One region of the Gordonia sp. C13 genome, then DNA from elsewhere that is predicted to be linked to it. Evidence: riboswitches for the same ligand, from Rfam matches in the RefSeq annotation. Region 1 holds a riboswitch; the other holds the start of a gene.

What was found. A riboswitch is a leader RNA that binds a small molecule or an ion and turns the genes downstream of it on or off. The one in region 1 is predicted to bind S-adenosylmethionine.
Region 2: it holds a riboswitch for S-adenosylmethionine, as region 1 does, so the genes downstream of both, M1L58_RS17115 (aminotransferase class V-fold PLP-dependent enzyme) here and M1L58_RS07920 (bifunctional o-acetylhomoserine/o-acetylserine sulfhydrylase) in region 1, are expected to answer to the same signal.

What each region holds. Positions count from the first base shown of each region.
Region 1 covers NZ_JALPSY010000006.1:204,308-211,942, reverse strand. Annotated here, with positions in the region: gene M1L58_RS07930 (hypothetical protein) at 1-1,170, shown strand, start outside; gene metX (homoserine O-acetyltransferase MetX) at 1,210-2,364, opposite strand; gene M1L58_RS07920 (bifunctional o-acetylhomoserine/o-acetylserine sulfhydrylase) at 2,381-3,703, opposite strand; SAM riboswitch class IV at 3,767-3,888, opposite strand; gene M1L58_RS07915 (cutinase family protein) at 4,161-6,056, shown strand; gene M1L58_RS07910 (MFS transporter) at 6,146-7,420, shown strand; gene bfr (bacterioferritin) at 7,428-7,635, opposite strand, start outside.
Region 2 covers NZ_JALPSY010000023.1:59,372-67,006, forward strand. Annotated here, with positions in the region: gene M1L58_RS17100 (rhodanese-like domain-containing protein) at 1-374, shown strand, start outside; gene M1L58_RS17105 (O-succinylhomoserine sulfhydrylase) at 371-1,588, shown strand; gene M1L58_RS17110 (isochorismate synthase) at 1,669-2,739, opposite strand; SAM riboswitch class IV at 2,852-2,966, shown strand; gene M1L58_RS17115 (aminotransferase class V-fold PLP-dependent enzyme) at 2,984-4,333, shown strand; gene M1L58_RS17120 (hypothetical protein) at 4,330-4,782, shown strand; gene M1L58_RS17125 (inorganic diphosphatase) at 4,945-5,457, opposite strand; gene dacB (D-alanyl-D-alanine carboxypeptidase/D-alanyl-D-alanine endopeptidase) at 5,763-7,082, shown strand; gene M1L58_RS17135 (zinc-dependent metalloprotease) at 7,079-7,635, shown strand, end outside.

The DNA.
Region 1 (7,635 bases):
TCGATCTACACCGTCGATCCGAGCAGTCGCCGGATTACCGGGCTCGAACGCTCGACGGTCCTCAGCGGACGTCGCCTCGACCGCGCCATCGCCGCGAACCTCACCGCAGACAACCCATCGCTCGGTGAGGCCGCTCGGACACGCGCCGGACGCAGCGAACTGCTCAGTGCCTGCCGGACCGCCAAAGAAGAGATCGCCTACGGACACCCGGGAGCCGGTTCCGACGGCCCCTCGGTGGCCCTCCCCGGCGGCGCGGGACGGGTCGCGCTGACCGAGTCTCAGGTGGCGAACGCGGTCGCACCGATGGTCCGCGAGGCACGCGAGGTGTTCGACCGCTACGTCGCCGAGGCGTCCGCTCGTGGCGTCACCCCGGATGCGGTGGTCTTCGTCGGTGGTCTCGCCAATCTGCCCGCGGTCCGCGACATGGCCCGCGGCCACGACTTCGACACGGTGTGCCCGTCGACCCCGGAACTGGTCGCGGCGACCGGGGCGGCACTTCTGGCCGGCGAAACCTATTCGGGCACAACCCGACTCGCCTTCATCGGCGGGCAGCGGCAGCGCGAGTGGTTGTCGGCCACACCGCTCGCCGCCGCGGGCGCGATCATCGCCGCGGTCCTGATCACCTTCTACGCGATCAGCTCGTCGTTCGCCGACCGCGACGTCCCCGAGCCGTCATCGACGGTCGGCAGCGTCCCCGCGGTCGCCACATCGAGCGAGCAGAGCTCGGAGCCGGTGCCGACGACCGAGGCCCCGGTGACGCAGGTTCCGGACCAACCGGTCGAACAGACCTACGAGCAGCCCGTCCAACCGCTGCAGCCGGCGGAACCGCCGGCATGGAACGAACAGCCGGGCTGGGCCACCACCGAGTTGCCGCCGACCGCGCCGTCGACCGGGACGACCAGCACGCGCACGCTGTCACCGTTCCCGTGGCCGACGCTGCCGTTCGCGCCGGGCTCGACGCCGCCCCCGATCCCGCCGACCCTGCTGCCCAAGGAGATCCGGCCGCGCAACACCACGCCGGCTCCGCCGCCGCTGACCCAGCCGACGCCGTACCAGTCGGCACCCAGTCAGTCGTCGGGGTCGTCGCCCAGTGACGAGACGCCGCAATCCGGAGCCGTTCGCACGGCACCCCCGGCGTCGTCGAGTACCCCGGTCCCCGTCCCGCGCTGAGCGCTGGCGGCCGGTTACTGGAATCCGGGAGGGCCGGGATCAGGCGTCGCGGCGTGCGAGCTCGACAGTGCGCTTGAGCAGGTCGCTGATGGCGTCGAACTCGGTGAGGAAGCCGTCGTGTCCGGTGTCCGATCGCACGACCTGCAGGCCGCCGACGCAGTTGCCCAGTTCTTCGGCGAGCTCGGCCTGTAACCGCAACGGGTACAGGCGATCCGAGTCGATTCCGCCGACGATGACCGGGACCTTGCACTCGTTGAGCGCCTTCTTGATGCCGCCGCGGTTGCGGCCGACGTCGTGATGGTTGAGGACCTCGGTGAGCACCACGTAGCTGCCCGGGTCGAAGCGCTGCATCAGCTTCGACGCCTGATGCTCGAGGTAGCTCTGCACGGCGTAACGACCGCCGAGCAACGGCTGCTCGTCGCCCTGCGGTTTGTTCTCGAACCGCTCGTCGAGCTCGGGTTCGCTGCGGTAGGACAGGTGTGCGATCTGGCGGGCGATGCCCATGCCGGTCAGCGGTGTCTGTCCGGTTCCGTGGTAGTTGCCGCCTTGCCAGGCCGGGTCGGACTTGATGGCGGCGATCTGTGTGGTCTGGATGCCGATCTGGTCGGCGGTGGCGCGGGCGCCGACTGCCAGCACCAGTGCGCTACGGACGCGATCGGGGTACTCGATGGCCCACTCGAGCGCGCGGGCACCACCCATCGAACCGCCGAGAACTGCTCCGACGCTGCGGATTCCGAGGCGGTCGAGGAGTGCGACCTCGGCGCGGACCTGGTCGAGCACGGTGATCTGCGGGAAGCGTGAACCCCAGGGTCGACCGTCGGTGGCGAGGGACCCAGGACCCGTCGATCCCTTGCACCCACCGAGCACGTTGGCCGAGATGACGCACCACTCGTCGGTGTCGATCGCCTGGCCCGGGCCGATGAGGCCGTCCCACCAACCGGGCGTCTCGTGCTCGGCGTCGGCGGGACCGGTGACGTGGGAGTCGCCGGTGAGGGCATGCAGGGTGAGGATGACGTTGTCGCGGGACGGCGACAACGTCCCCCAGCGCTGGAACGCCAGGGTGACGTTGTCGATCCGTTCACCGCTGTCGAGAGGCAGTGAGCCGATGCTCATGCCGACGAGCTTCCCGTCCGGGACCGATTCCCAGTCGGGCTGATCAGACGCTTGCGCGTTCAGGTCGATACTCACCGACAAAACTGCCTCACCTGTCCTATTTGGCGGCTGCGAAGCCCTGTTCGAGGTCCGCCAGGATGTCGTCGATTCCCTCGATACCCACGGCCAGGCGCACCAGGCCCGGGGTGACACCCGCGGCGAGCTGCTCCTCCGGGGTCAGCTGGCTGTGGGTGGTCGAGGCCGGATGGATGACCAGGGAACGGACGTCGCCGATGTTGGCCACATGGCTGTGCAGGCTCAGGGCGTCGACGAACTTCTTGCCCGCGTCCACACCGCCGTTGATCTCGAAGGCGATGATCGCACCCTGGCCCTTGGGGGCGAGTTCCTGGCCGCGCTGGTACCACGGCGAGGACTCGAGGCCGGCGTAGGCGACGGACTCGACCTGGGCGTGGCCCTCCAGGAACTTCGCGACCTTCTGCGCGTTCGAGACGTGGCGCTCGATGCGCAGGCTCAAGGTCTCGAGACCCTGGGCGAGCAGGAAGGCGTTGAACGGGGCGATTGCCGCACCGGTGTCGCGCAGCCACTGGACGCGGGCCTTCAGGGCGTAGGCCGGAGCGCCGAGGTCGGCGAAGACCGCACCGTGGTAGCTGGGGTCCGGGGTGGTGAAGCCGGGGAACAGGTCCTTGCCGTCACGCTGGACGCGCCAGTCGAAGGTGCCGCCGTCGACGATCACGCCGCCGATAGCGGTGCCGTGGCCGCCGATGTACTTGGTGGCCGAGTGGACGACGACGTCGGCGCCGTGGGCCAGCGGATTGATCAGGTACGGGGTGGCGACGGTGTTGTCGATGATCAGCGGCAGGCCGTTGCGGTGTGCGACCTCCGAGATGCCCTTGATGTCGAGGATCTCGTTGTTGGGGTTGGAGATCGACTCGCCGTACAGCGCCCGGGTGTTGTCCTTGATGGCGGCCTGCCACGACGCGGGGTCCTCGGGATCCTCGACGAAGCTCACCTCGACGCCCAGCTTCGGCAGGGTGTAGTGGAAGAGGTTGTAGGTGCCGCCGTACAGACGGGGGCTCGACACCACGTGACCGCCGGTCTCGACGATGTTCAGGATCGCGTAGGTCTCGGCGGCCTGACCCGACGCGACGAGCAGAGCCGCGACGCCACCCTCCAGGGCCGCGATCCGCTGCTCGACCGCATCCTGGGTCGGGTTCATGATGCGGGTGTAGATGTTGCCCGGCTCCGCGAGACCGAAGAGGTTCGCCGCATGCTGCGTGTCGTTGAAGACGTAGGAGGTGGTCTGGTAGATCGGCAGCGCCCGAGCGTTGGTGGCTGCATCGGCAGCCTGGCCTACGTGGACCTGCTTGGTCTCGAAGCTCCAGTTGTCGGCTGGATTGGTGCCTTCGTTGGCATCAGACATGACTGTTGATCACTTTCTACGGTCGGCAGGGCCAAACTCGACCCTGTTGGGGTCCGACCTTCGGACCCGCGCTTGCCGGGGCTTCGCTTCCGCGATCCCACAACCCGGTCATCACCCGGAGCACCCCACCGCGGTTGGAGGGTTGCCGATCAGCTAGCCGGGGCTTGTCGCTGATACTCATGACCTGGCGACAAGGATATAACACGGATGTGAGTGCCAGAGAACCCTCCCGGTCACGCCGAATCGAAGTCCTCGTCAGCCACCCGAACCGTGTAGTGGACGTGTCCTCCGAGCGGGTGAAATCGGCGGATGAGCAGCGTGAATCACCTGTTCAGAATCGTTAGCATTTCTCAGCGTCCTGTCAGGTTCGCTTTCTCCCCTTAGAGTTCCGGTCAACCCCGGTGAAGACGCCTCTTCATCCCTGAAGCGTGTCCGGGAGTGGTGAGGAGTGGGCCTCGTGGGGGCAATGGAGCATCTCAGGTCGCGTCGGACGTCGTTTCTGATCGCAACCGCGACCGGCGTGGCGGTCGCCGCATCTTTCGGCTTGGTCGGCGGTGTCCCGGAAGCGAAAGCGGACTCGTGTGGCGCGGGTGCGGTCGTCATCGTGGGCGGCACCAACGACCCGGAGGGGCAGCACCTCGTCGGCGTCAAACAGCGCTACACCGGGCTCGGCCCCGACAACAGCCCCGACCCGAACTCCCCGTACGCCGGCGAGGGCGCCTACAAGGTCATCTACGCCGACTATCCGACGACCCTGTGGCCCCTGGGAGCGACGGGTTATGACTCGGGTGTCGCGCAGGGGACCGCGGCAACCAAGTCGGCGATTGCCGGTTATCAGTCACAGTGTCAGGGCAAGCCCGTCGTCGTGGCCGGCTATTCGCAGGGCGCCCGCGTCGCCGGCGACGTGCTGTCCGAGATCGGGAACGGCACGGTCGGCGAGATCGCCGCGATCGACGAGAACGGCGAGCCGATCCTCGACGACGAGGGCAACCCGGTCATGGTGACCATCGACCCGGACGTCATCAGCGGCGAGCTGTATTCCGATCCGCGGCGCGCCGGCGACAAGACCGGGCGAGGTATCGAGCTGTCGCTGATCGGTGTGATCCCCGGTCTGACGATGTCGGGCCCGCGCGGCGCGAACGGTGCGGACGCGGGATTCGGGACGGTCTCCGATCGCGTGGTCTCGGTGTGCATCGACGGCGACCCCATCTGCGACCTGCCGGACCCGCTGTACGACCCCATCGGTGCCATCGACGGCATCCTCGGATACCAGACGAAGCACTTCCTCTATCCATGGGCGATGTACCGCGACCCCGCCTCGCAGTGGGATACGCGGCCGGTCTCGTGCAGCGGCACGGGGACCCCGTCCGGGACGGTCTGCATGGTGGGGGCGAAGTCGGCGTTCGCCGAGCTGGTCCAGGGCTGGGCGAAGGACATCGGGTACACCGGCGAGATCGGCGACTTCCTGTCCGGCCGTCCGACGATCGGCCTGCCGCTCGGCATCACGCTGGCCAATCTGCAACCCGTCGTGCGGCTGGTCCAGGGTTTCCTGCCCCCGCTGCCGCAACTCGGTTACGGCGCCTACCTGCCCGACCTCTTCGTGTTCGAGGACATCCTGCAGGGCATCGTCAGTCTGTCCCCGGCACGACTCATGCGCGGTGTGACTGCTCTCGCGGACAGCGTGCGCAGCATCGTGCTGCTGCCGGTGAACTTCGTGCGGTACTGGGCGGGCGCGATCGTCGGACCGTCGATCACCTCGCAGCCGAACACCCTTGCACTGCCGGCCGACGATGACTCCTCGGCATCGGTGGCGCTGGCCCGGTTCGTCGCCACGGTCGACGACGATCCCGAGACCACGGCTCCAGAAGTCGAGGCGTCGGGCAGCGGTAGCGGTTCGCCCGCGGTCACCGAGGTGGCCGACGGTCAGTCGATCGGCGACCCGTCTGCGGGCACGGACACCTCGGCGCCGGTCACCGACCACGACAACACCCCGGCCGGTGGTGGAGACGGGACCGACTCGTCGACCGGCGGCACCGACCCGGGCGTCACGCGGTCGGAGACCGACTCGTCGGCCGGGCCGTCGTCGGATGACGGCGCCTCGGGTGCGGGTGGTCCTGACAGCGACACCGACGATTCCGGCAGCACCGACTCCGGGGCCTCGGATTCGAGCGGTTCCGATAGCGGCTCCGGCTCGGGCTCCGGGGGCTCGGATTCGAGCGCTTCCGGCGGCGGCGACAGCAGTAGCGGAGGTTCGAAGTCGGACTCCGGTGGCAGTGGCTCGGATTCCAGCAGCTCCGACGGCAGCGGTGGCGGTTCGGACAGTTCTTCCGGCGGTGATTCCGGCTCGGAGTAGGCGCTGTACAACGACTGGTCGTTTGCTGTGTGAACGAACTCACCGGCCGCCGGGGAATGGTGGTGCCGGAGTGCCGGTTGGCATGAGGCGTGCCTGAAGCCCCCACGACGACCACCGGTGCACCGGACGACCTCGCCATCGACGTGCTCGACGACGCGACGTCGGACGTCGCAGAGCGCCCCTCCTCGGGGATCTCGAGCAGAGCCCGCAGGCTGACCATCCTCGCGCTCGCCCTCGGCGGTTTCGGAATCGGAACCACCGAGTTCGTCGCGATGGGTCTGCTGCCGAACATCGCCGGTTCACTCGGTGTCTCCGAACCCACCGCCGGTCACGTCATCTCGGCCTACGCACTCGGTGTGGTGGTGGGCGCTCCGCTGATCGCCGCACTCACGGCGCGGATGTCGCGGCGGGTCCTGCTGATCTCCCTGATGGTGGCGTTCACCGTCGGAAACCTCGCCACCGTCCTGGCGCCGTCGTACGGGCTCCTCCTGGTGGCGCGATTCGTCGCCGGTCTCCCGCACGGCGCGTACTTCGGCGTCGCGGCGCTGGTCGCTGCGCACATGGCAGGTCCGCGGAATCGGGCCAAGGCAGTCGGGCAGGTGATGCTCGGCCTGTCGGTCGCGAACGTCGTCGGCGTGCCTGCTGCGGCCTGGCTGGGGGAGACGTTCGGTTGGCGCACCGCGTTCGCGATCGTCGTCGTCATCGGCGTCGCGACGGTCGTTTCGCTGATCCGCGTGCTGCCGAGCCTGTCGGGCATGACGATCACCGACCCGCTGACCGAACTCGGCGCGCTCCGGCGATCGCAGGTGTGGTTCACCCTGGTGATCGGTGTCGTCGGCTTCGGCGGGATGTTCGCCTTTTACACGTACCTGAACTCGGCCCTCACCTCGGTGACGGGACTGCCGGTCTCGGTCGTCCCGATCGCCTTGATGCTGTACGGGCTGGGCATGGTGACCGGCAACTTCGTCGGCGGCTGGGCGGCCGACCGCAACGTCTCGACCGCGATTCTCGCCGGGCTGTCCACCAGTGCGGTAACGCTCGCCGCCTTCGCCGTACTCGCCGAGAATGCCTGGGCAGCACTCATACTCACGTATCTCGTCGCGCTGACCGGTACGACCATGATCCCCGCGCTACAGACACGCCTCATGGACGTCGCGGCCGACGCCCAGACGTTGGCCGCCGCCCTCAACCACTCGGCGCTCAACATCGCCAACGCCGCAGGTGCGTTCCTCGGGGGCGTGGTGGTCGGTGCAGGGTGGGGATTCCTGTCACCGGCGGTGATCGGCGCCGTCCTGGCAGTCGCCGGCATCGCGGTCGCGGTCGTCGCGTTTGTGACCGCGCGAACGCGCCCGGTAGTCGCTTGAGGGGGAGTCAGCCGTTGGTCGGCGGCGTCGCGATCGTCTTCGACAGGTAGAGCGGTTCGCCGAGCTTGTTGATCAGCTCGAGCTGCGTTTCGAGGTAGTCGATGTGCTCTTCTTCGTCTGCGAGGATCTTCTCAAGGAGGTTCGCGCTGGTGATGTCACCCTTCTCGCGGCACATCGCGACGCCCGGGCGCAGGCGTTCGACGACCTCGACCTCG
Region 2 (7,635 bases), on a different contig from region 1:
AAAAGCTCGAGAACAACCCCGACGCGGTCCTCGTCGACTGTCGGACGCAGGCCGAATGGTCCTTCGTCGGCGTCCCCGACCTCGAGATACTGGGCAAGCGCACGATCTTCGCCGAGTGGACGACATTCCCCGAGGGTCGTCGAAACGAGCAGTTCGTCGAGCAGCTGCGCAGCGCCGGGGTCACCGATGACCACGAGGTCATCTTCCTCTGCCGCTCCGGGCACCGATCGATCGGCGCGGCCGAGGCGGCGACCGCCGACGGGATCGGCAAGGCCTACAACGTGGTCGACGGGTTCGAGGGTGCCCTCGACGAGAACGATCATCGAGGTGCGTCGGGATGGCGCGCCGAAAACCTGCCGTGGAGGCAATCGTGAGTCCTGATCTGTCCGTGGGTTATGAACTGCCGGAAGGTCTTTCGCCCGACACCATCGCCGTCCGCGGCGGCCTTGCCCGCTCCGGGTTCTATGAGACCGCCGAGGCGCTGTACCTGACCAGCGGATATGTCTACGACTCCGCCGAGGCCGCCGAGCGTGCCTTCACCGGCGAGGACCAGCGATTCGTCTACTCCCGCTACGGCAACCCGACGGTCCACATGTTCCAGGAGCGACTGCGGCAGCTCGAAGGTGCCGAGGCCTGCTTCGCAACCGCCAGCGGTATGGCCGCGGTGTTCGTGGCGCTCGGTGCGCTGCTCAAGGCCGGCGACCGGCTCGTCGCCGCCCGCAGCCTGTTCGGCTCGTGCTTCGTGGTCTGCAACGAGATCCTGCCGCGCTGGGGCGTCGAGACCGAGTTCGTCGACGGCGAAGACCTCGAACAGTGGGAGCGGGCGCTGTCCAAGCCCGCCACCGCGATCTTCTTCGAGACCCCGTCGAATCCGATGCAGACCCTCGTCGACGTCGCCAAGGTGTCCGAGCTGGCCCACGCCGCGGGCGCGAAGGTGGTGTTGGACAACGTCTTCGCCACCCCGCTGCTTCAGCGCGGCCTGGATCTCGGCGCCGACGTCATCGTCTACTCCGGCACCAAGCACATCGACGGTCAGGGTCGCGTCATGGGTGGTGCCGTCCTCGGCACCAAGGAGTACGTCGACGGCCCGGTGCAGCAGCTGATGCGCCACACCGGTCCGGCGCTGAGCCCGTTCAACGCCTGGACGCTGGTCAAGGGTCTCGAGACGATGCGCCTGCGCGTCGACGCCTCGGTGTCCTCGGCCCTGCGCATCGCCGAGTTCCTGGAAGCCGACTCCCGCGTCCGCTGGGTGAAATACCCGTTCCTGCAGTCGCATCCGCAGTTCGAGCTGGCCAAGAGCCAGATGTCCGGTGGCGGCACCGTGGTGACCTTCGAGCTCAACGACCACGACGGCATCGACGGCAAGAAGCGCGCCTTCGAGGTCCTCAACGCGCTGAAGGTCATCGACATCTCCAACAACCTCGGTGACTCCAAGTCGCTCATCACCCACCCGGCCACCACCACGCATCGCGCGATGGGGCCCGAGGGACGGGCAGCGATCGGTCTCAGCGACTCGGTCGTCCGCCTCTCGGTCGGCCTCGAGGGCATCGACGACCTGCTTGCGGACCTGGATCAGGCGCTCGGCTGACGGGTAAACCCACCCTTTTCGGCAGAGCCACCACCCCTCGGGGTGCTGGGTTTGCCGAAAAATGGTGGGTTCACACAGCGCTAGGGCAGCTCCGCGATCCCTAGCGCGTTCAGCACGGTCCGCAGTTTGAACGCGGTCTCCTCCAGTTCCGCTTGCGGGTCGGAGTGTTCGACGATGCCGCCGCCCGCCCAGGTGCGCAGGCTCCGACCATCGGCGGCGAGTTCGGCGCAGCGGATGGTCACCATCCACTCGCCGTCGCCGGCGGCGTCGCACCAGCCGACCGCGCCGGCGTAGAAACCGCGGTCGCCCTCGACGTCCCGGATGATCTGTGCGGCAACATCACTCGGGGTTCCGCACACCGCGGGAGTGGGGCCGAGGAGCAGCGCGAGATCGAGGGCGGTGGTCGCCGGGTCGCGGAGTGTTGCGCGGATCGGGGTGGCCAGGTGCCAGACCTCGCCGGTGGACTCGAGCTTCGGCTCCGACGGCGCGTCGATGTCGTCGCAGAGAAGTCCCAGGCGTTCGCGCAGGTGGTCGACGACGAAGGCGTGTTCCGCGAGATCCTTTGCCGAAGCGAGCAATTCGTCGGCGGTGGCACGGTCGACGGCGGGGTCGGCCGACCGCGCCGCCGAACCTGCGTATGGGTGACAGGTCACCGTCGAACCCGACTTGCGAAGCAGGACTTCTGGACTCGCGCCGACCAGCCAGGTGCCCGAACCCGTCGCGGCGCCGACATCCACGCCGAAGGCGTTGTGTCCGGCGTTGCCGCCGGCCAGGGCGTCGATGAACTCGTCGGGCCGGACCCCCTCGTCGAGGACGAGATCGACGCTGCGCGCGAGCACCACCTTTCCGACGTCGCCCGCGACGATGCGCTTGATCGCGTGCGCGACACGTTCGCGATGTTCGTCGGCATCGGGGTGGAGCACGGTCGAGATCGCTCGTCGCGACAGCGGGCCGGTCCCGGGCAGCGGTGCTTCGCCGGTCCGGAGTCGTGCGGGGGCGATCAATGCCGCCGGGTCGCGCACATCGAAGGGGATCGCGCCGGTCAGCGACGCGACTTCGCCCGCCCGTAGCGCGGCGGACGCCTCGTCGACGTCGGTGAACGACCGGACCACCCCTTCGCCCCGCACGGTGCCGTGCGGACGCGACAACACGAAGACCTCACTCGATGACACGACAGCCAGGGTACAGGTAAGCCTGTCCTAACTAGGAATCACGGTGAATCTAAATTGACACCCTTCTCCGGGATCCGCGAACCTTGTCGCAGGTCATGAGTGCCAGTGACAAGCCCCGGCTCGCTGGTCGGCAACCCTCCTCCACGGTGGGGTGCTCCGGGTGACGACCTGGCTGCGTTCGAACCCGAATGCGGCAAGTGTGGATTCTCGAGGAGTTCTTGTCATGACTGCTGTGCTCTCGGCACCCGTCACCATCGTCCGCCCGACCCGTGCCGCGGGGCCCGCGATCCCGGACCGGGCGCCCTCCATCCCCGCGCTCGCACCGGTTGTCGGTGCGGATGCGCAGGTTCCCGTCGCCGCCGGACACAGCGTCAGCTACGCCAATCTCGACTACGCGGCGAGCGCCCCGGCGCTGGCATCAGTGGCCGCGCAGGTCGCCGGCGCCCTCGGTGAGTACGCGAGCGTGCACCGCGGTGCAGGTCACCTATCGCAGGTCACCACCCGTCGCTACGAGGCTGCGCGTGAGACCGTGCGCGATTTCGTCCGCGGCCGCGTCGACGACACCGTCGTCTTCACCCGTAACACCACTGACGCGATCAACCTCGCAGCCCACATCACGCCCGGCGACGTCGTGGTCCTCGACATCGAGCATCACGCCAACCTGCTGCCGTGGTGCGCACCGAAGGACGGTCGGAATCGGGCTCGCGTGGTCACCGCCTGCGACACGATCGAGGACACCCTTGTCGCGATCGAGTCCGAACTCGCCTCGAAGCCGGCGTCGCTGCTCGCGGTGACCGCTGCGTCGAACGTCACCGGCGAGGTCCTGCCGATCAGCAGGCTCGCCTCGATCGCCCATCGCCACGGGGCGCGAATCCTGGTCGACGCGGCGCAGCTCGTCGCGCATCGCCCCATCTCGATCGTCAGCCACGGCATCGACTATCTGGCCTTCTCCGGTCACAAGGCCTACGCACCGTTCGGTGCCGGCGTCCTGATCGGACGGTCCGACTGGTTCGACGCCGCCGACCCGTACCTCGCCGGCGGGGGAGCGACCGCCGACGTCGAGCTGGGCGGCGGAGAGAGCTCGGCCGGGACCACCTGGCACACCGGCGCCGCCCGCCACGAGGCCGGCTCGCCGAACGTGCTCGGCGCCGTGTCGATCGCCGAGGCGTGCGCCGCGCTGGCCGAGCTGGGCCCGGAGGCCATCGGCCTCCACGAACTCCGGCTCTGCGAACGCCTCGACGCCGGTCTCGCCCACATCGACGGCGTACGTCCGCTGCAGATCTTCACCGACTCGACCGACCGCGTCGGCATCGCCGGCTTCACCGTCGACGGCGTCGCACCGCGGGTCGCGGCCGAGTATCTGAGCAGCGAGCACGGAATCGGTGTGCGGGACGGCAAGTTCTGCGCCCACCCGCTGCTCAAACGCCTCGGCCATCCCGAAGGTGCCGTCCGCGCGAGCTTCGGTGCGGGCACCACCTCCGACGACATCGACCGCCTGCTCGACGCACTCGGCACGCTCTGCGCCACCACGACCACCACCCGACCAGAACTCGACGAGGGGTACCCCGCATGACCATCCAACTCGACACACCGCGCAACGCCGTCACCATCGGCCGTCCCGGCTTCCAGGTCGCGATCGCGGGAGATGCCGTCGCCCAGACCTTCCCGATCGTCGTGCGTCGCGAGACCCTGCGGGACGCCCAGCGGGCGCGCTCGCTGCTGCGGGCCGGCACCCATGACCAGGCGAACTTCGTCGTCGCCCTCGAGGTCGAGGTGGCCATCGCGCCGCACGCGGCATCGGCACGTGCCGCCGTTGCGCAGGCCGGAGCCGCGACCGACAACTCCGATACCATTCGCTACGTCGGCACGACCCACGGCCTGATCACGCTCCTGCGCGACGTCTATGCCGCCGAGGTCGCCGACGCGGTGATCCTGGTCCCGATCGACGGGTCGGCCACCGACCGTCGAATCCGCGAGCAGGTGCTCCCGGTCTTCGCGGACGTGCGCCACCGGGTCGCCTAGGTTTCGGGCCAGACCGAACGCAGAATCGCCGCCGCCGGCTCACGATCGCCTTCTGTACGTGGCGATGTGGCCGGAGGCGGCGATTGTGGTTCACCCCGGAGAACACGAACCGCCGACGACAGCGTGTGTCGTCGGCGGTCGTGAACGACTGCTCGGGTGGCGTCAGCCGCGCGAGGGCTCGTTGGCGTCGTGCGGGTGAGCGGCGAGACGGTCGATGGCCTCCTGGGCCACCTTCTCGGCGGCTTCCCGGCCGACCCAACCGCCGGGCTGGACCTCCTTGCCGGGCTCGAGGTCCTTGTAGTGCTCGAAGAAGTGCGAGATCGGACCCAGCTCGTACTCCGACACGTCGGAGATGTCCTTGATGTGGTCCCAGCGCACGTCACCGGCGGGCACGCACAGCAGCTTGTCGTCGCCGCCGGCTTCGTCGGTCATCGTGTACATGCCGACGATGCGGGCGCGCACGATGATGCCGGGGAAAACCGACTCGGGCAGCAGGACCATCGCGTCGAGCGGGTCGCCGTCCTCGCCGAGGGTGCCGTCGATGTAGCCGTAGTCGGCCGGGTAGCCCATCGAGGTGTACAGGTAGCGGTCGAGGTAGACCTTCCCCGTCTCGTGGTCGACCTCGTACTTGTTTCGGCCACCTTTGGGGATCTCGATGGTCACATCGAATTCCACTGTTCCTCCTGGCAGTTGCGGATCGGGGGTGTGATCGCCGGACGGCCCAGATGGCCGCGCGTCGCAACAACGATACTGTTAGTCCCACGACCTCGGGCTTCGTACCCCCGCAGTTCGCGGGTGTTTCGGATCCTCGGGTCGCGCATATCCGACATTTCGGCCAGTGGCGTATCGGTCGGTCAGTGCAGTATCGGTAAGGGCAGTGCGAGAGATCCGGAGGCTTCGTGGGCGCAACCACCAGACCCGCAGGTCGTGATGGCAGACCCCGCAGTCGCAGACTCCTCTGGTGGACGATCGTCGCCGTCGTGGTCCTCGCGCTGGTGTCGACCGCCGCCGTGGTCGTGGCGCTCCGCCTGGACAAGGAGGCCGAGCTGCCGCCGGGTATCCCGCCGCAGCCCGCCGCGATCTCCCTCGACCCGCAGATCGACCCGGTCGCCGCCACCGCTCCGGCCCCGACCCCGGCCGGGGTGTCCCAGGCGATCGCTCCCGCGCTGCGGAATCCGGCGCTCGGCGTCCTGAGCGGCATGATCTCGGACTCGCTGACCGGCGAGGTGCTGTGGTCGCGCAACCCCACCCGTCCGCGCATCCCGGCGTCGAACGACAAGGTGCTCTCGGCCGCGGCCTTCCTCGAGGCCATGCCGCACGATGCGCGCCTGACCACGACGGTTGTCGCCGGGTCGAACGGACAGGTGATCCTCAAGGGCGCCGGCGATCCGACCCTGACCGCGCAGCCCGCCGATGCCGACACCTTCTACAGCGAACCCGCCCGCATCGCCGACCTCGCCGAGCAGATCAAACAGGCCGGCATCCCGGTCACCTCGGTGGCGGTTGACCTGAGTGCCTTCTCCGGCCCGACGATGGACCGGACCTGGGACCGTCGGGACATCCAGGGCGGCGACATCGCACCGATTGAGTCGCTGATGGTCGACGGCGGCCGCCTCGAACCGCTCGACGAGTACTCGCCGCGGTCTGCGACGCCCGGGATCATGGCCGGCGAGGCTCTGGCCGCAGCGCTCGGCGTCGATGCGCCGGTGACCGAGGCGTCCGCACCCGCCGGCGACCGCGTCGTGGCGAAGGTGGAGTCCGCACCGCTGGTGACCCGGGTCAACGACATGCTCCGCTACAGCGACAACGTGCTCGCCGAGACGCTGTCGGTCGAATTGTCGGTGCATCGCGGCGGACCCGCGACCCTTGCCGCCGGCGTCGACGCGATCGGGCAGGTCCTGTCGACCACCTTCCCCGACCAGTGGAAGGGCACCACGCTGGCCGACGCGTCGGGCATCTCCTACGCCAATCGCACGACGCCTGCGCTGCTCGACGCCGTGATGACAGCGGCCAGCGGAGCCTCGCATCCGAAGCTGCGACCGATGCTCGACGGTCTGCCGATCGCCGCCGGTACGGGCACACTCGCCGACCGTTTCCCGGTTGCCACGACACCCGGTGCCGGATGGGTGCGCGCGAAGACCGGAACACTCACCGGCGTCAGTTCGTTGACGGGCATAGTCCAAACGATCGATGGCCGCGTGCTGTCGTTCGCCCTCATGTCCGGTGGCACCTCGCCGGCGGACGCGAGACCCGCCTTGGACGCCGTGGTGGGTCAACTCAGAGAGTGCGGGTGCCGATGAGCATGTCAGGAACCGACAGCAAGGCCGCGGTCGAGCGGGTGGGAGACGACACCCGCCTGAGCATCGGCTCGCAGATCGACTGGACGCTCGCCGCGTCGACGGCGAAACGGCTCGTCCGTCCCGGTCCCAAGACCACGGCCTACACCTACGAGGCCGCGCAGGCCGAGCTCGCCGACGCGGCGACGCGTGCGGAGGCACCGGTCCGCGAGGTCACCGGTCTCGCCGACGGGCTCCGCATTCCGACGACCCGAGTCCTGGACCGGTCGGGGTGGATCGACGCGGCCTCGGTCTCGATGCGATCGATGCTGGGATCGGAGGCCGGTCTCGAGATGACCTCGCCCGGCCTCGCGGCCAAGTTCGGCGGGGTCCAGGCCGGCGGTCTGCTCGCCTTCCTCTCCACGGCCATCCTCGGCCAGTACGACCCGTTCACGCCGGACCCGGAGACCGGTGAGCCCGGCGTGCTGATGGTCGTGACACCGAACATCATCAACGTCGAACGCCAGCTCAAGGTCGTCCCGTCGGACTTCCGTCTGTGGGTGTGCCTCCACGAGGT